DNA from 3 places in the Synechococcus sp. MEDNS5 genome. Region 3 is predicted to be linked to each of the others. Evidence: predicted binding sites of a transcription regulator. Region 3 holds the regulator's gene; each other region holds the start of a gene.
The links. Region 3 encodes NtcA, which controls nitrogen genes in cyanobacteria. Its sites were predicted from a motif close to GTANCNNNNGNTAC; they were not measured.
Positions count from the first base shown of each region.

Region 1: a site for NtcA is predicted at 2,027-2,040, ahead of glnA (type I glutamate--ammonia ligase). Genes of this name have one in related genera too.
Region 2: a site for NtcA is predicted at 3,049-3,062, ahead of SynMEDNS5_RS12720 (circularly permuted type 2 ATP-grasp protein). Genes of this name have one in related genera too.

Region 1 covers NZ_CP047952.1:1,231,811-1,238,042, reverse strand. The annotation lists gene SynMEDNS5_RS06590 (class I SAM-dependent methyltransferase) at 1-117, opposite strand, end outside; gene SynMEDNS5_RS06585 (hypothetical protein) at 267-536, shown strand; gene glnA (type I glutamate--ammonia ligase) at 546-1,967, opposite strand; gene SynMEDNS5_RS06575 (allophycocyanin subunit beta) at 2,182-2,706, shown strand; gene SynMEDNS5_RS06570 (alanine--glyoxylate aminotransferase family protein) at 2,822-4,000, shown strand; gene SynMEDNS5_RS06565 (nucleoside deaminase) at 3,942-4,385, opposite strand; gene SynMEDNS5_RS13090 (hypothetical protein) at 4,275-4,520, shown strand; gene SynMEDNS5_RS06560 (aminotransferase class V-fold PLP-dependent enzyme) at 4,510-5,955, shown strand; gene SynMEDNS5_RS06555 (YcjF family protein) at 6,052-6,232, opposite strand, start outside.
Region 2 covers NZ_CP047952.1:2,370,303-2,376,534, reverse strand. The annotation lists gene SynMEDNS5_RS12730 (transglutaminase family protein) at 1-564, opposite strand, end outside; gene SynMEDNS5_RS12725 (alpha-E domain-containing protein) at 549-1,532, opposite strand; gene SynMEDNS5_RS12720 (circularly permuted type 2 ATP-grasp protein) at 1,526-2,998, opposite strand; gene SynMEDNS5_RS13225 (hypothetical protein) at 3,198-3,323, shown strand; gene SynMEDNS5_RS12715 (sodium:solute symporter family protein) at 3,313-4,743, shown strand; gene SynMEDNS5_RS12710 (hypothetical protein) at 4,754-4,894, shown strand; gene SynMEDNS5_RS12705 (aspartate carbamoyltransferase) at 5,071-6,186, shown strand; gene asnB (asparagine synthase (glutamine-hydrolyzing)) at 6,196-6,232, shown strand, end outside.
Region 3 covers NZ_CP047952.1:354,250-360,481, forward strand. The annotation lists gene pth (aminoacyl-tRNA hydrolase) at 1-131, shown strand, start outside; gene SynMEDNS5_RS01515 (DUF3146 family protein) at 131-388, shown strand; gene SynMEDNS5_RS01520 (resolvase) at 366-806, opposite strand; gene SynMEDNS5_RS01525 (DUF3084 domain-containing protein) at 803-2,008, opposite strand; gene ntcA (global nitrogen regulator NtcA) at 2,066-2,800, opposite strand; gene rph (ribonuclease PH) at 2,876-3,601, opposite strand; gene SynMEDNS5_RS01540 (cob(I)yrinic acid a,c-diamide adenosyltransferase) at 3,761-4,369, shown strand; gene dcd (dCTP deaminase) at 4,369-4,962, shown strand; gene thyX (FAD-dependent thymidylate synthase) at 4,985-5,710, opposite strand; gene SynMEDNS5_RS01555 (thioredoxin domain-containing protein) at 5,760-6,232, opposite strand, start outside.

The sequences.
Region 1 (6,232 bases), 880 kb from region 3:
AACGTCTGGTGCCACCACCTCCATCACCTTGGTGCTCAGTTCCTTATGGACCAACCCCGCGAGGCTCCGTCCCTGCTGAAGGGTCCGATATGCAATCTCGGTGAAGCTGGGCGCCATGGCGGAGAGCCTGAACAAGCTGAATCATTCCAGTTGATCCTGGCGCTCGCCGTGGCTGTGACTGGAGCTTCCAGAGAAAGATCTGTGAAGAAGAAGCGAAATCGGTAGCTATTGCTACAGAATCAAATCATCGAACCAAGGAGGTCGTGATGATGATCCAATCTCAATCCACAGCTCCAAGCATCAAGTACTCCACCAACGTGCTGGAGCGTCGGCAACGAGCTGCTGCAGAGTATTTGGCTTGGGCGGATCACCATGCTCAGGAGGTTGCCCGCGCAGAAGCAGCCCAAGTGCAGCTTGAAAGTCACCAGGAACTGGATCAGCGCAGTGCTTCTGCTCAGCAGACGGTGTGGGCGCGTCGAAGAATGCATGAGAAACATCTCCACGACAGCGCCATGGCTCAGTTGCGGCACCGCTAACGCCTGGATTCAGGCGTCGTAGTACATGGTGAATTCGTGGGGGTGCGGACGCTGGCGTAGCTGCTGCACCTCTTCGTACTTCAAGTCGATCCAATTATCGATGAAGTCCTTGGTGAACACGCCACCTTCCATGAGGTAGTGGTGATCGGCGTTCAGCGCCTCGAGGGCACCATTAAGAGATGCTGGGACCGTGGCGATCTCACTCAAACGCTCAGCAGAAAGCTCGAACAGGTCCACATTGGTGGGAGCACCCGGGTCGATCTGATTCTTGATGCCATCGATGCCCGCCATCATCATGGCGGAGAAAGCCAGGTAGGGATTTGCCAATGCGTCTCCCGAGCGGAACTCAAGGCGCTTGGCCTTGGGGTTTGGACCTGTCAGAGGAATCCGCACTGCCGCTGAGCGATTGCCCTCCGAATAAACGAGATTGACAGGAGCTTCGAAGCCCGGCACCAAGCGCTTGTAGCTGTTGGTCGTGGGGTTGGTGAATGCCAGGAACGAAGGTGCGTGCTTCAGAATTCCGCCGATGTACCAGCGTGCAGTCTGGGACAGGTTGGCATCCGTGCCCTCGCCGAAGAACAGAGGTTGCTCGGCTTTCCAGAGGCTCTGATGCACGTGCATGCCGCTGCCGTTGTCGTTAAACACCGGTTTGGGCATGAACGTGGCGGTTTTGCCGTATCTCTTGGCCACGTTGCGAACAACGTATTTGTAGGTCATGGTGTTGTCCGCAGCTTGAATCAGCTGTGCGTATTTCATGCCCAGTTCGTGCTGTCCAGCACCAGCCACTTCGTGGTGGTGCTTTTCGATGGGGATCCCTAGTTGGGCCATTAACAGAAGCATCTCGGAGCGGATGTCCTGCGCCGTGTCGTTGGGTGAAACGGGGAAATATCCCTCCTTCAACTGAATCTTGTAGCCGAGATTGCCGCCTTCTTCGAGCCGTCCTGTGTTCCAGGCGGCTTCAATGGTGTCAACGCTGTAAAAGCTTCCTCCCTCACTGGAGTTGTAGCGAACGTCATCAAAGAGGAAGAATTCCGGCTCCGGCCCGAAGAAGGCCGTATCAGCAAGGCCACTGCCGGCCAGGTAAGCCAATGCTCTTTGAGCCAGGGCTCGGGGACAGCGGTCGTACGGGTCTCCCGTCCGAGGGTCCTGAATCGAGCAGATCATGCTCAATGTTTTGTGGCTGTAAAACGGATCAATCCAGGCCGTTGATGGATCAGGAACCATTGCCATGTCTGACGCATCAATGCTCTTCCATCCGCGGATGGAGGATCCGTCAAAGGCAAGACCTTCGTTGAAGGACTCCGCATCCAGAAGATCGGAACAAATGGTGAGGTGCTGCCACTTGCCGTGGAGGTCGGTGAACTTGAGATCAATCAGCTCAATGCCTTCATCCTTGATCTGACGGAGCACGTCCTGGGCGGTGGTAGCCATTGGCGTCAGTGATTTATGGGATAGCGAATTGAACGTAGGGATCGCCGTGCACAGGTTTTGTATCAATCAGTACAGTTTTTCTCTCATGGAAATTCATTCGGTCGGATTGCCAGCTTGGTAACCGTTTCTGTCAAGTTCCCGGGATCCCACGCGCTGGAAGCGGTTTCGCACCGAGGCTGGTGTTAGCTTCCGGCCAACGTGGCCAGGGTTCTGCATGCGCGATGCCATCACCGGATTGATCGGTCGGTACGACCAGCTCGGCCGTTACCTGGATCGATCTGCCATTGATCGGATCGAGGACTATCTGGCTGAATCCACCATCAGGCTGAAGGCTGTTGAGTTGATCAACCGTGAAGCGGCTGATCTCGTCCGTGAAGCCAGTCAGCGCCTGTTTCAAGGGGATCCGGAACTGCTCCTTCCCGGTGGCAACGCCTACACAACACGGCGACTTGCGGCCTGTCTTCGCGACATGGATTATTTCTTGCGCTACGCCAGTTACGCCTTGATCGCCGGAGACAGCACGATCCTGAACGAGAGAGTTCTGAACGGGCTGGACGATACATACAAAAGCTTGGGTGTGCCGACTGGTCCGACGGTGAGAAGCATGGTTCTTCTCGCTGATGTTCTCTGCGAACGTCTCGTTTCTGAGGGCGTTCCCCCGAATAGCCTTGGCCTGGCGCGCGCTCCGTTTGAGCACATGGCTGCAGGGCTCGCTGCCAGTGACGTTCGCCAACGCTGATTGCTGCAAGGAATTTCCGTACGTTTCAAGCGGCATCGGAACAGAGCTTTCTGGCTCGAATCGGCCCGATCGATGCGTAGGCTTCGGCCATTGAATGATGGTTCCCGTCCAGCCGATGACGCACTCTCTTCCCCAGGTTGAATCGCGCCATCGCCAATCCGTTGGACCTATCAACACGCCTGACCGCCTTTTATTAGGTCCAGGTCCCTCAAACGCCCATCCGACTGTTCTGTCAGCTCTGGCAAGAACGCCGATCGGTCATCTCGATCCCCTTTACGTTGACCTGATGGGTGAGGTCCAGGAATTGCTCCGTTACGCCTGGCAGACGGACAATCGCCTCACCTTGCCCATGAGCGGCACCGGGAGTGCCGCGATGGAAGCCACGTTGGCGAACACGGTTGAGCCTGGCGATCGTGTCTTGGTTGCGGTTAAAGGGTATTTCGGGAATCGCCTGGCCGACATGGCTGGCCGATACAGGGCTGATGTCCGCGTCATCGAAAAACCCTGGGGCGAGGCGTTCACGCTCGATGAGTTGGCTTCTGCACTGCAGCATCACAAGCCTGCAGTGCTGGCCATGGTGCACGCTGAAACTTCCACAGGGGTGCGCCAACCGATGGAGGGCGTTGGTGATCTCTGCCGTGAGCACGACTGTCTTCTTCTCCTGGACACGGTCACATCACTCGGAGGTGTCCCCCTCTATCTCGATGAATGGAAGGTGGATATGGCCTACAGCTGCAGCCAGAAGGGTCTGAGCTGCCCCCCAGGCTTGGGACCGTTCACCATGGGTCCTCGTGCGGAAGCCAAGCTCGCTGCCAGAAAGGACAAGGTTCCTAATTGGTATCTGGATGTTTCCCTGTTGAACCAGTACTGGGGGAGTGACAGGGTTTATCACCACACGGCGCCGGTGAACATGAACTTCGGCATGCGTGAAGCCCTACGTCTGCTTGCAGAGGAAGGTCTGGACAATGCCTGGTCACGCCATCGCCGCAATGCTGAAGCGCTTTGGCATGGACTGGAATCGCTCGGCCTTTCAATGCACGTTCCCGAGGACCTACGACTGCCCACACTCACGACCGTTCGGATTCCCGACGATGTGGATGGGAAAGCCTTCTCCTCCCATCTTCTTAACTCCCACGGCATTGAAGTTGGCGGTGGTCTTGGCGTTCTGGCAGGGAAAATCTGGAGAATTGGCCTAATGGGCTACAACTCCACTCCTGAGAATGTGAACCGTCTGCTCAATTTGTTTGAGTCGGAGCTTCCTCGCTTTCGCCAGGGCTCCTGCGTCGCTGCCTGAACCAGCTCGCCAGTTGTAACGAGGCCTCCTCTTCCATCACTCCGCCCACCACTCGCATGTGGTGGTGCGCGGAGTGATGATCAGCGAGATTGATCGTGCTGCCTAGCCCACCGCGTTTGCGGTCTCTGGCAGCGAAAATCACCTGTCCCACCCTGGCCTGAACGAGTGCTCCCGCACACATCGGGCATGGCTCCAGGGTCACCAGCAGGGTGCAGTGGTTCATGCGCCAATCGCCAAGGAGCAAGGCGCCCTGACGCAGCGCCATCAACTCCGCATGTCCGAGGGGGTCTCTGTGGGTTTCCCTGCGATTGGATCCGTGGCCAATGCACCGCCCTGCTTGATCGAGAAGTACAGCCGCCACAGGAATCTCTCCAGTGGCACCCACGCGCTCAGCTCGGTTGAGCAGCCGCTGCATCCAAGCGTGCATCCCCTGTTGAGTGAACTGAACCGGATCCGCCCGCACAGCCGTGAATCTCTGATTGCCATCCAATGTGCCACCAAAGGTGACAATGGTTTTTGATCGCGACTCTTTCTTGCACGGCCCCGCTCGGTCATCTTCAGAAGCGTTGGACCCATTGGCCCCCTTCGCTTCGCCCGATGGCCTGGACCCTCAGTTGCAGACATTTCTGCAGGAGGCCTGCGCCCAACTTTGCGGCTGGTTTGGTTCTGCCAATCAGCGGTCTCCCCTGCCTTCGTTGCGGTTGCTCCCTGATGCTTTCCCTGAGACGGAAGGACTTGGAGCGCAAAATCTTCTCGATGATCTTCAGCAGGTCATGGATGGTGCTTACCAGCCATCCCATCCAGGTGCCTTGGCCCATCTGGATCCTCCACCCAATACAGCCTCGGTCGCAGCAGAGCTGATCTGTGCAGGACTGAACAACAACCTTCTGGCTGAGGAACTGTCACCAAGTCTTTCGCAGCTGGAGCGTCAACTCTGTGGATGGTTTGCGTCCTGTCTCGACCTCCCCATGGGATCAGGGGGCGTCGCTGCCAGCGGAGGCACTCTGAGCAACCTCACCGCGCTGGTCACAGCTCGTCATTCCCTGGGGCTGAATGGTGTTTCTGACGCTGTCGTTCTGACAAGCGATGACGCCCATGTCTCCTTGGCCAAGGCCTGCAGGGTGATGGGGCTTCGTGCTGATGCTTTGCGGCGAATCCCCGTGGATGCCAATGGATGTCTGCGGTTGGATGTTCTGCAAGAGGAACTCCACCGTCTCGCGTCTAAGCAGCGTCCGTGTTTGGCCATCGTCGCCACAGCTGGAACGACAGTGCGTGGTGCGATTGACCCCTTGCGGGCCATCGGGACGATTGCCCAAACCCATGGCACCTGGCTGCATGTGGATGGTGCCATCGGCGCTGTTTTTGCTCTCTCCGGGGAAACCCGCGAATTGGTGAACGGATTGTCTGAAGCCGATTCAATCACCGTCAATCCCCAGAAACTGCTCGGGATCGCCAAAACCTCCTCGTTGTTGCTGGTTCGCGATACGTCCACACTGCACGCTGCTTTCGGAACCGGACTGCCTTACATGGAGCCTGCTTCCGTTGGTGCTCACGGTGGTGAGATGGGATTGCAAGGCAGCAGACCGGCGGAAATTCTCAAGCTCTGGCTTGGATTGCGTCAACTTGGGATGGTTGGAATCAACTCGCTTCTGGTGAAGGCTGTGGCACGCAGAGAGCGGTTGCAGCAATGCCTCGACGACCAAGCGCTGGATCTTCTTTCTGGCCCGCTCCATCTCTTGACCTGTGTACCGAAAAACGCAGACTCTGACCGAAGTGAACGTTGGTCAGCTCGTCTCCGTCAGGGACTTCTCGATGAACAAATCATGGTGTCAAGACCCCAATACAGAGGCCTCCACCACATCAAAGTGGTGCTCGGGAATCCCCATACGTCTGACGCGCTGATCGATCATCTGGGGATGCGCATCAACCAATCGATCGGGCGGAGTCTGCACTGATGTCAGGGACAGAATCGCAACAACAACGAGGGAAATGGATTGCGGTTTTCACAGGGGCCGTGTCGATCCTGATCGGTCTGCTTTATCTAGGGCTCATCACGATTCTCGATAGCCGCGGTCCGATGCGTCCGCCTCCGCCCGAAGCCCTGGTCGGGGCGGCAGTCGTTTCTTCGCCTCTTGTTGGAGAGGATCCACCACCCGTCGGAGCGCTGTCTCAAGAAACTCCCGCAGTGAGCGATCACGACGGTTGAGGTCGTAATGCCTCTGAACAACGTCT
Region 2 (6,232 bases), 420 kb from region 3:
CAGCATCGCCAGATCGCGGCAGGATCCAACCCGCTCGCGCAGGGTGCGGCCCGCTGGCCAGGCCGGGCCCACATGCCGCTGGGTGTATTTGACCCGGTCCTGAATCATCTCCATCAGCTGGTGGAGAAAAGGCAGCACTTGCTGGTTGCCTCCCATCAAGGCGTCCTGAGCCAGTTCCACCGCTGAAGGATCATGCTGTCCGTTGGGTAACCAACCCTCCAGGGCACCCAACAGGTCATGGTTCAACTGACCTCTGGGGTAGGGAAGCGGAGGCTCAAGACCGTTGAAGCAATCGAGCAGGGGAGCGGCTTGGCGGGTTTCCACCAGGCTCCTGGCTTCCAGCTGAAGCGAAGCGGTCGCACCTTGGAAGCGCACTCGCTCGATCGCATCACCACTGGCTGCCAACAGCTCATGGCTGTGAACAGGAACCGGTGAGATCTGCAGGGAATGCTGAATCAGGCGTTGATGGCCCTGGGCACGGGGTCGCAGACAGAGGCGGTGTTCCCCCAGTTGAACCGGTGCCTCGTAGCGATAGTTGAGACGGTGGATCAGCTCAGCGCGCATGACGGGTCGGTGGGAATGGAGCCGAAGTCGGTGGTGGTGAAGTAACGACGGTGGATGAGTTCATGCAGCTTGTTGAGGTCGCTCTGCAGTTGATCCACAGCCTCATGCAGTCCCCGTTCGATCACAGCATCGATGCGGACATAGCTCCATTGGGCCAACAGCTGGCCGCGTAGGCACTCCAGATCATCCGGAGGACCTGCATGGGGTCCTGGCCGGATGCGTTCCAGCGTGGCGTTGATCTCCTGCAGACAGAAGCGGACCGAGCGGGGAAAGATCGGATCCAGCAGCAGGAATTGTGCCACCGATGCTGGTGTGATCGCCTGCTGAACGCTCTGGCGATACATCTGATAAGCCCCAGCTGTGCGCAGCAGGGAGATCCACTGCAATTCATCGAGAACGCCGCCCACCTCCGTTGGCGTCGGCAACAGCAGGAAGTACTTCACATCGAGGATGCGTGAGGTTTTGTCCGCCCGTTCGATCAGCCGTCCCAGCTGGCTGAACAGCCAGGCCTGATCGCGACTGAGAGTCACATTGGTGATGCCGTAGAAGAGCTGACATCCACGTCGGATGCTGCGCAGTTGCTCTTGATCCGGTTCCTGCCAGAGCGCTTCACCGTCTTGAACGTTCCAATAGAGATCATTGAGTTGTTCCCACATTTCTGTGGTGATCACATCGCGGATTTGGCGAGCGTTCTCGCGGGCATTGGCGATGCAACTGACGATGCTGTTGGGGTTGTTGCGATCCAGCAGCAGAAAGCTGACGACGTCCCGTGGCGTGCCCTGGGGATAGGCCTCGTCAAAACGCTTGCGGTCTCCATTGGCATCCACCAGGGGAAGCCAAGGCTCAGCGCTGCCGGGGGGGCAGTCCAGGGCCATGGCTTCGCTCACTTCCAGAAACCGGGAGATGTTCTCGGCCCGCTCGACATACCGGTTGATCCAGTACAGCGAATCGGCCACACGGCTCAGCACGGCACGAGCTCCGGGTTGCCGGCCTTTACGGCGCTGTCGCTGACCACCCAGGTGTCCTTGCAGCCGCCCCCCTGGGAGGAGTTCACCACCAGGGAACCGCGTTTCAATGCCACTCGAGTCAGGCCCCCGGGGCTGACCCAGTCGCTCTTACCCCTCAGTACGTAGGGGCGCAGATCCACATGGCAGGGGTACAGCTCTCCTTCACTAAGGGATGGAACTGTGGACAACTGAAGGGTGGGCTGGGCGATGAAATTGCGCGGGTGTGCTTTGATCTTCACCGCGAAGTTCTCAATCTCCTCAGTGCTGGCGTGAGGCCCGATCAACATTCCATAGCCGCCGGCTTCGGCGACTGATTTCACCACCAGCTCGTTGAGATGCTCGAGCACAAAACGGAGGTCGTCGTCCCTTGAACAGAGATAGGTGGGAACGTTGTCAATGATCGGTTCTTCGTTGAGGTAATACCTGATCATTGCCGGCACGTAGGCATAGATCAGCTTGTCGTCGGCGACTCCGCTCCCAGGGGCGTTGGCGATGGCCACCCGACCGGAGCGCATGGCATCGATGAGCCCGGGGACACCGAGCATCGAATCACGCCGGAAGACATTTGGATCGAGGAAATCGTCATCGATGCGCCGGTAGATCACATCCACAGGTTCCCGGCCGGCAGTGCTGCGCATCCAGACGCGTCCGTCCTCACAGATCAGATCGCGGCCCTCCACCAGGGCAATGCCCATCTGTTGGGCCAGATAGCTGTGCTCGAAGTAGGCGCTATTGAACACGCCCGGGGTGAGCAGCACTACCCGTGGGGCATCACTCCAGGGGGCCAGATCCTGCAGCGTGCGCAAGAGATGGGAGGGGTAATCGTCGATTGGCTGCACTGTGCGGCCCGCAAACAGGCTCGGGAACAACCGTTTCATCACCCGCCGGTTCTCTAGGAAATAAGCCACGCCGGAGGGGCAGCGCAGGTTGTCCTCCAGAACCCTCCAGGTGCCGTTGCCATCGCGGATCAGATCCAGACCGGAGATGTGGCACCAGCGGTTGAGCGGCACGGTGATGTCCTGCATCTGGGGCCGCCAGCCCTGAGAGCTCTCCACATCCTCACGGGGGATCACGCCATCGTTGAGGATCCTTTGGGGTCCATAAACGTCCGCCAGAAACTGATCAATGGCCTCCAGGCGTTGCACCAATCCGCGCTCCAGAACGGACCATTCCTGACGGTGAATGAGTCTTGGCAGCGGATCGAAGGGCAGAATCCGCTCTCCGCCATGCAGACCTGATCCGTTGAGTCGGAAGGTGGCGCCGAGGCGTCGCAACAGGTTGCTCGCTGATGCATGACTGCGATTCAGCTCCGCCAGCCCCATGGCGCCGAGGGAGGACAGCAGCGGCTCCAGATCAGCACGGGGAGCGGACTGTTCTCGGCAGAAATATTCGTCGTACCCCTGCGTTGGTCGGTACTCGGTGAACATTGCCTGAACATGTAACAGATTCATCCAAAAACTCGAGCAAGCCGCTGCGGGTTGTGATTGCTACACATTTCGAGATTGGAGGCATCAAGCCACTGGCAGCCTGTGATTCAGGTAGCCCTGGCGACCTTGTGATCAGTCGGTGGAAGCTTGCGAACACCGCGATTTGCTTGTCTGAGATCTGCTGAAGAGGACATTCGTTTTGGATGACAATCTCTGGGCTGGACTGATCTTTGCCCTTGGTGCTGCAGTGACCCTGGCCACAGTGGCGATGATTCTTGCCGGTCATCTTCGCTGCCGTGATCGGGGAGCGTCGGATGTCCGCTGACGCTGCCCCTTTTCTGGCACCAGGGATTGCATGGGCGCTTGTGGTGCTGTTCTCCGTGTTGTGGATTGCGCTAGGGATCGCCTGGGGCCGCCGCGGCAAAGGTGATGCCGACGATTTCATGCTGGCGGGCCGCAACATCGGGTTGGCCTTGAGCACAGCCACTTTGATGGCGTCTTGGGTGACGGGCAACACCACCCTTCTGGCCCCGGAATTCGGCTACAGAACAGGCCTCTGGGGCATGTTCAGTTACGCCTTGGCAGGACTGGGGTTGATTCTGTTTGCGCCATTGGCATCACGCATCAAGCAGCTGATGCCCAACGGACGCACCAGTGGCGATTTTATTCGGCTGCGCTATGGACGCTTGGCTTGGTGGGTGTTCATGGTGATCACTGCCGTGTACACCCTTGGCTTTCTGATGACCCAGGCCATGGGAGCTGGCCTTTTGCTTCAGGCTTTATCCGGGTTCGACTACCACGTGGGCATGGTGGTGGTGATCGGCGTCGCAACGGTTTACACGTTGTTTGGTGGCATGCGGGCGGTGATTGGAACCGATTTCATCCAATCGCTGTTGATCATGGTGTTGCTGGCGGTGGTGGCGGTGCTGGCGTTTCGTCAGTTCTCGATGCCCGAGGTGCATGCTCGGTTGGTCGCCGAGCACCCCGACCGGCTTGATCTGCTGCTTCCCGCCGGTCTGTTGATCGCCTGGAATTCCGCTCTGTTCTCAATGGGTGAGGTGTTTCACAACAACATCTGGTGGTCGCGGGTGTTCGCCAGCCGCCGCGGCGTGGTGATGACCTCGTTTGTGCTGGGGGGCCTGGCCTGGATGAGTGTCCCCCTGGTAACCGGCTCGATTGGTCTGGTCGCGCTGGCGCGGGATCTGCCGCTGGAGCAAGTGAACATGGTGTTCCCTGTGATGGCGGCCAATCTTCTTGGGGCTGGCGGGGCCGCTCTGGTGTTTGTGGTGGTGTTCGCGTCACTGACCTCCACCTTGGATTCGCTGTTGGCGTCCACTGCGGATCTGCTGGCTGAAGACGTTTATTTCCGCTTGCTAAGTCCTCAGGCGAGCGATGCGCAGCTCAAGCAAGCGGCACGGCAGATGGTGGTGCTTCTGGCCGTAGTCACTTTGGCTTTGTCCTGGCCGCGGCTGGACTCTCTGGCGACGGTGTTGTTCTTCACTGGTTCGCTGGTGGCCTCAACGGTCTGGCCTGTGGCCTGCGGTCTTTACTGGTCATCTGCAAGTCGGGCTGCGGCGATCGTGGCCATGCTGGCCGGCAGTGTCGTTGGTCTGACGGCCTACGTTTTGATTGCTCCTTATTGCGCGGCCGTGTTCTCCGCGGCTGTCTCTGCCGTCGTGATGGTGGTGGGTAGTCGTTGCCAGCCGGAACGGTTTGATTTCCATTGCCTGCAGGAGGAGGGGTAAGGCCATGGTTATGTCGTTGCTGCTTACGGTTTTGGTGGATCAACACTGGTTCCGTGTGGTTCTGGTGGGAAGCCAGGTGGCGCTCGTTGGTTCTGTTCTTACGTTGCTGTTGATCTGGTGGATTGAGTGGAGAGGTGGTCGCGTCTGGTAAGTGTTCGTGCCGAACATATCGACCCACTTTTGTATTGATCCAAACCATTTTTTGGAGAATTATCTAAAGAACTTGTGCTGTGGTGGGGCGGCAGTTGGCGTCCGTTGTTAATGAGGGATGATGTGATTCACAGCACACCACGCGATCTGGCAAGTCGGGTGTTGATGCAATGACTTATGGCACAACCCCACATAGCCGTGGTCGAGGAGGCATCGGCGCCACTTCGATTCCAACCAATGGGTCCCGACGTGTTCGGCCAAAACCAGCCTCAAGAGCTTCTGGCCTCCATCACAGAAGATGGCGAGCCGTTGTTGGATCTTGTCGACCAGCATGTGGTTTCGATTCAGGCGTTTCGCTCCGAAACCCTGCTCCAGTTGTTCCGATTGGCTGCCAAATTCGAGAGCAATCCGGACCGTTACTGCCGGCACAACACTCCGCTCACCGGCAAGATCCTGATCAACGCTTTCTACGAGCCCAGCACGCGGACGCGTCTCTCTTTCGATAGCGCCTGGCATCGCCTCGGCGGTGATTCAATCAACATCACCGATCGCAGCACCACAGGCATCGCCAAAGGTGAGTCGTTGGAGGATATTGCGCATATGTTCAACAACTACGGCGACTGTGTGGTGCTGCGCGACAGCAACCCAGAGGCCGTTTACGCCATGACATCCACCCTGCGGATTCCGATTATCAATGCCGGCAATGGCATTGATGAGCATCCGACCCAGGCAATGGCGGATCTCTACACGATTTTCAAGTGGCGTCCGAGCCTCGCCAAGACGGAGGTGTCACCCAAGGACCGGATCCGCATCGGGGTGATCGGTTTGCCGTCGCGGATGCGCACTGTGCGTTCATTGCTGCGGATCCTCAGCAAATTCCCTCAGATCCTTGAAGAGGTGGTGGTGATTCATGCGGCCGGGGTGGAGTCGGAAGCGCCTTTGTTTGATTCGGGCCAGCTGGAGGAACTGGAAGCGAGCGGGATGTCCATCCGCTGCAGTTCAGATCTGGCTGCTGAGATTCCCGATCTCGATGTCGTTTACATCAATGCGATCGCCTGGGTTGGCGACAGCTATGAAGTGCACGGCGGTGGATTTCGTCTCACGCGGGATCTGCCGTTCAAGCCGGAGGCGATCGTGCTGCACCCCTTGGCCCGAGGCCCCGAGCTGAGCACCTGTTTGGATGACACGCCGCACAACTGGTACTTCAGCCAGGCGCGTGGGGCGGTGTTTCTGCGCATGGCATTGCTCACCTGCATGGTGAACCGTGCCGAGCGGGTGATGGATGTGATCTGAGGCGAACTGATGTGCGGAATCGGAGGTGTCTTTCTGGCGGATCGTC
Region 3 (6,232 bases):
AGCCTTTGCTGAAGGAGGTGTTAGACGAAGTTCTCGCCGGGCTGGAACGAATCCAGCGTCAGGGATTGGAGAGGGCAGGGAATCACATCAATGCCCTGAATCTCGCCCCTGCTCAGAGTGAGTCGGGTTGATGGCGCCATTGCCCGTCACCACGGCACATCTAAGGGTGCATCGCCAGAGTTTCAGCGACCAGTGTTTGGAAGGTGAGGTTCAGGCCGGTGGCTTTGTCTGGGAGTTTCAGTGGTTCTTCAACCGCGGTGAGCTCAGCGTTGAGCCTTCGCTCGGACGCGCCCTGATCCAGGATGCGTTGCTGCGATTTTTGGTGAGGTCCGATTACCGGCTGGAGGCTGGAGGGGATTACAGCTTCACGGTGAGAGCCAAGTTCTGATGTGGGGGGCTGGCGCAGGCCATTGGAAACGGCAGTTGAGCGCAGATTCGAGTGTCACCAGTGCTGCAACAGCATCGAGATCGCAGGGGGGGATGCGTAGTCCCTCAGGCAGCAGTCGCCGCCAGCCTCTGGGAGGCCAGAGCTCCCAGTAGCGACTCCTTGCCAGAAGGGTGGTGCCGCGTTCGTCAACAATGGTGACCTGCAGATCCGCCGGTAGCTGCTCACGCCAGTGCTCACTGGCTGTGCCGTTGCCCATCACCATGCGAGCAAGAGGGGCCTGCGAGCGCCACTGCTCCAGAGTTTCCAAGACGGAGCCTGTTTGGACGACTTGGCCCTCAAGGACGACTTCCAAATCCGTGTCGACGAGCACGAGCCCGCACTTGCTTCGGCCTGGATCCAGAGCGGCGATGCGGGTCAAGGAGAGTCCTCCGCAGGGGTGGGCTTGAAGCTGCGTTGAAGCCGAATCTCAATCGCCACGGGGTCGGCTGTTTCAGTGCCGCCGAGTGCCACCGCTTCCAGCTCAACCCGTCCGGTGCTGCGATCGATCAGGGTCTGTCCAAGCGCGTTCAGCGCCTGGGAGTCGAATTGCAATCCTTTGCTGATGGATCCGCGCCGTTGAATCTCCGCCAGCGTTGAGGCCAGTAGCAGGTTCAGCCTGTTGCGGACCTGTTCCGCGGATGTTTCTCCGCTGGCCAGGGCGGTCGCCGCAAGCACCTCGCCATCGCGGGTGATGGTGAGGTTCGGCCTGACCTCAGGAAAGGCATACACAACCGTTTCTCCCTGCAGCACGTTGGCGGCCGAGCGCAGCAGCACAACCCACGTGCCTGGTTTGCGGATGGCGTCTTCCAGGCGTTTGATGTCCTGACGGGGCACCAACAGGATCTGCTTATCGGGCGCTTGCCCTGGGAGAACCTGCTGGTAAGCCTGCAAATTGGCCTCTCTCAGCACCTGGTCGATCACCTGGCGCGCCTGGTCAGGACGTTCAAGCTTGAGGGTGGCTGTTGCGAGGGGCTGGCCACTGCTGATGGCCACATTGCCGCGGCGCAGGGCCAGAAGATTGCCTTCCAGCTGTTTCAACTCGGCTTCGCCGGAGCGGATGCGATTGCGCACCGCGGCAAGCTCACGGTCGGTTCTGCGGATTTCGTCGTCGCGTTGGCGAACGTCCTGGCTCAGGCGCAGTCGTTCTGCTTCCAGTCGGCGCGTTTGCTCCTGTAGGGGTTTGAGTGTTTCTCTCAGCTCGTTGGCTTGCTTGCGCGCTTCTTCAAGGCGTCTGCGCGCTTCGATTTCATCCTTGCGCGCTGTCTCGAGTTGTTGTCTGGATTGTCTCTGCGCCGACCGGCTGGACTCCAGGTCCGCCCGGCTGGTGCGCAGCCGGGCCTGGAGGTCATTCAGTTCAAAAAGGCCAACGCGCAACTGCCGACTCACGAGCAGCATCAGGCCCAGGGAGAGGACGCTGATCAGACTGCCGGTGAGCACCGTGATCACCACCGCGGTCTGACGGGGACGCAGGCCGAAGAGGCTCAGCCGAGCCTTGCCCACCCTGGATCCGAGGCGATCCCCCAGGGTCGAGAGCACGCCTCCGAGGACCAGCAATGACAGCAGCAGTAACCAGCCGGTCACAGTGAATTCATTGCAGGGCGTGCAGGTTAAACGCCGCTATCTTCACCCGTCCGACGGTCAGCTGAAGCGTTTGGCCAAGGCGATCGGATCGAGCACTGTGATTTTTTTGCGGTCAATCTCTACAAGTCCCGAATTGCGTAGGTCTCCAAGGAGGCGGGTAATCGTGACCCGGGTGGATCCAATGGCCTCGGCGATGGCTTGGTGCGACAGCCGCAGATCGATCGTGATCCCCTGGTTCCCAGGGATGCCGAAGTCGCGGCAGAGCACCAGCAGAAAACTCACCAGGCGGGACGACATGTCGCGGTGGGTGAGTGTTTCGATCATGGTCTCCGTTTGGAGAATTCGGCTTGAAAGTCCCTGCAGCAAGAGCAGTCCAACCGAGGTGTCGGCTTCGATGGCCTGTCGGACTGATGTGGCGGGAGCCGTGACCATTTCCACTCTCGTGAAGGCTACGGAGTGGTAGAAGCGATCGGAGCGATGGCCGGTCAGCAGAGAAAGCACACCGAACAGGCTGTTCTCTCGGAGCAGCGCCACGGTGATCTCCTCCCCTGACTCGTAGACGCGAGAGAGGCGCACCGCACCTCGGCGGATCAGGTAGACACGCTCGGCGGGATCGCCCGGGAAGAAGATGGTTTTGTTGCGTTCCACCAGCTCCGTGTTGGCGCCATCCAGGTCTCGGATCACCTCCAACAGGGTTCTGCTGGAGGGAGCGGGTGCGTTGGCCAAGCTCACATTGGTGGCTCGACCGGCCTGGGGCACTGTGCGACTGAAGCCGCGGATCACTTCGGGCATGGCCAGCACATCGCTCAGGGGAAGCTAAGAAGTGATCGACTCTCACCCTGTAGCAACGCACACGGTTCGAAGGGCTCAGCGCAGTTGTAGAGCCTCGTTCTGGGCGTCCATGAGCTGCTTCAGCCCAGGTTCCGCTCGGTCGAGGAGCAGGTTCAGTTGCTGCCGGCTGAAGGCTGTTCCTTCCGCTGTTCCCTGCAGTTCCAGCAGGTCACCGCGGTCGTTCATCACCACATTGAGATCAACATCAGCCCTGGAATCCTCGCTGTAATCCAGATCCAGCAGGGCCTCGCCCCCGAGTAGCCCCACCGACACAGCCGCCACCTGGGAGCAGACCGGATTGGTCTGGAGGACCCCCTGCTGCACCAGGGACGCGCAGGCGCGATGCAGGGCCAGCCAGGCTCCGGTGACGGAGGCGGTGCGCGTGCCTGCGTCGGCCTGAATCACATCACAGTCGACCAGCAGGGTGTTCTCTCCCAGCGCCTCCATGGAAAGTGCGGCTCGCAAGCTGCGGCCGATCAGGCGTTGGATTTCCTGGGTGCGTCCAGAGAGCTTGAGCCATTCCCGTCGCTGGCGTTCGGGGGTGGAGCCAGGCAGGAGCCGGTATTCCGCGCTGAGCCAACCGAGGCCCTGATCACGGCGCCAACGCGGTACGCCTTCTTCGCGGCAGACGCTGCAGAGCACAGCGGTTTGGCCGGTGCGAACGATCACGGAGCTGAGGGCGAAGCCCATGGGATCCCATTCGACGGCGAAGGGCCTCAGTTCGGACGCTTGGCGTCCGTCTTTGCGGGAGCTGGTGTTCATGCCTGGCGACGATGGCTTGATTGAGCCTGCCAGTTGGACCGAGACACCATGGGCCGAGACACCATGGATGGTGTCAAAGGGCTTGTGGATCGGATTCGCACCGCTAGATTCAAACTCTGCTGGGCCGTCTGGACACCAGCCCTGACGCCAGCGACCGAGATGACAACCAGCCTGAGCCCCAGCCATCGATCCCGAGACGCCCGCAGTGCGGATCATCGGACGCTGGAGCAAGCCGGTTTGCGCGGACTGCCTGCCCTCGAGCCGAGGCCGCCGTTGCATCTGGTGGCCCAGGAGGGACAGCTGCAGGTTCACACGGCCCCGTACCGTGGCAGTTACGGCACCGTGTTAAGTCAGGCTCTGCGCAGCGCAGGGCTGGGGAGCCGGGTGATGGTTGCCCAGTTCCTTAAAGGCGGTGTTGTGCAGGGGCCTGATGCAGCCGTCACGCTTTGTGATCGCCTCGTCTGGATGCGTCCGGCCGTTCTGGAGTGCCTGTCTCAGCCTGTTGCTCAAGCGGAGCCAGGGGTTGTGGACGCTGTGCAATCCATCTGGAACGCCTGTTCCACGCAGCTGAGACGTGGAGATCTTGATCAGCTGGTGCTCGACGAGCTCGGTCTGGCCATTGCCTACGGCTATCTCGATGAGCAGGAGGTGCTGTGTCGTCTGGAGCAGCGTCCGGCATCGATGGATGTGATCATCACGGGGCCATCCATCCCCGACTCACTGATGGCTCTGGCTGATCAGGTCACGGAATTGCGCAGGGGGTTCTGATGCTGAAAAACGATCGCTGGATCACCGAGCAAGCTGCTCAGGGGATGCTTGAGCCCTTCCAGGCAGGGCTCGTGCGTCATTTGGAGCCTGATCAGAAGTTGCGCCCAGTGTTGAGTTTCGGTTGTTCGTCCTATGGCTATGACCTGCGCCTCTCACCGCAGGAGTTCCTGATCTTCAAGCATGTGCCGGGCACGGTGATGAACCCCAAGCGCTTCAATCCCGCGAACTTGGAGCCCACCGAACTTCATCATGACGAGGACGGTGATTACTTCATCCTTCCGGCCCATTCCTATGGCTTGGGTGTGGCGTTAGAAAAGATGAAAGTGCCGCCCAACATCACAGTGATCTGCCTGGGCAAGAGCACCTATGCCCGCCTGGGCATCATTGTGAATACAACGCCGGCGGAAGCCAGTTGGGAAGGGCACCTCACTCTTGAATTCAGCAACAGTTCAGGCGCTGATTGCCGCATCTATGCCAATGAAGGCATCTGCCAGCTGTTGTTTTTTGAAGGTGATCCCTGCGACACCACCTACAGCGATCGCCAGGGCAAATATCAACACCAGCCTGAGCGGGTAACGCTCGCAAAAGTTTGAAACCTTGCGAGGCGCCCTGACCTCAGGGCGCCAATCGTGCCTTGTGCAGTCGGCTTTTTTCGTACCAGGCCGCGAACTCAGGTGCCCACTGCTGCAGGTGGGGCCACATCAGGTCGCAGAGCTCGCGGATTTCCTGCTGTGCATCGAGCTTGGCGCGCAAGTCCATGAAGTGCAGGAAGGCTCGCAGGCTGAAGCTCACCACGAAGTGCTGGCGGTAGTCAAAGGGAAGAATGCCGCGGGCATGTTCCTCAGCGAAGCCGGCGCGCAGTCGATCCCGATAGCGTTCGGACGCCTGCCGGCAGAGCTGCAGATCCTGCGCCCGCAACGCCTCGCTGTAGGTGTATTTCTTGCCTTGGCGATCGCTGTAATCCCCCACTGGCCTGAGGTAGAAAACATCTTCCAGATCCAGTTCGCCATCGGCAGCTCTGGCAATGCGCTCGCCCGTATAGCGCATGGATTGCACATCGAAGCTCACACCCACCCGATGGGTGCGGGCCTGCTGCATCACCGAGTGGGGAAACCAGCCCACGTTCAGCACGATCTGGGCATGCTCGAGCGGACCGTAGTGGCCTCGCTCGCCGGCGAGTAAACGCTTCACGCAGATCTCGCCGGCTTTGGTTTCGTCAGGCCAGTCGGCGCGGTCTGCAGCCACAAAGCCCTCGCTGTAGTCCTGATGCATGCCGGCATACACGCACTGCTGCGGGTTGGGGGTGGCGGCAATCAGGTCGACGCGGAAGCGGGGATCCATGGTCACGTCGGATTGGGAAAAAAGCGTGTGCTGATCATGGCCGGTCTGCTTAGGAATGGCTGCGTGGGCCGGCGGCCGAGTCCATCGTGGTCGGCTCGGGCATGGGACTGGTACTGCCAACGCCCGTCAGCGTTGGCAAGGCTGCATTCGTTACCAGCGCGGCGGCCAGGGTGTTCAGTTCGCTTTGCGTGCGTCCACCAATCGAGCGCCCTCGCAGCTGTCCATCAGCAGCGAACAGGTTCAGCTGGGGAATGCCAGTCACGTCGTAGCGGTCGGTGAGGTCGAGCCAGCGAGGGTTGTCGATGTTCACGAGGACGACGTCGAGATCGTCGGTGTGTGCGTTTTCCATCGCCAGCATCGCGGGAGCCATCTCCCGGCAGACCTCGCACCAATCGGCGTAGAACTCCAGGATCGTGGGCCGGCCATTGCTCAGTGCAACCTCTGGCGCCAGGGAGCGTCGGGCCAGCTGGTCGAGGGGTGATTCCGCCATCCCTCCGTTGCGCACCAGAAACAGGCTCACGG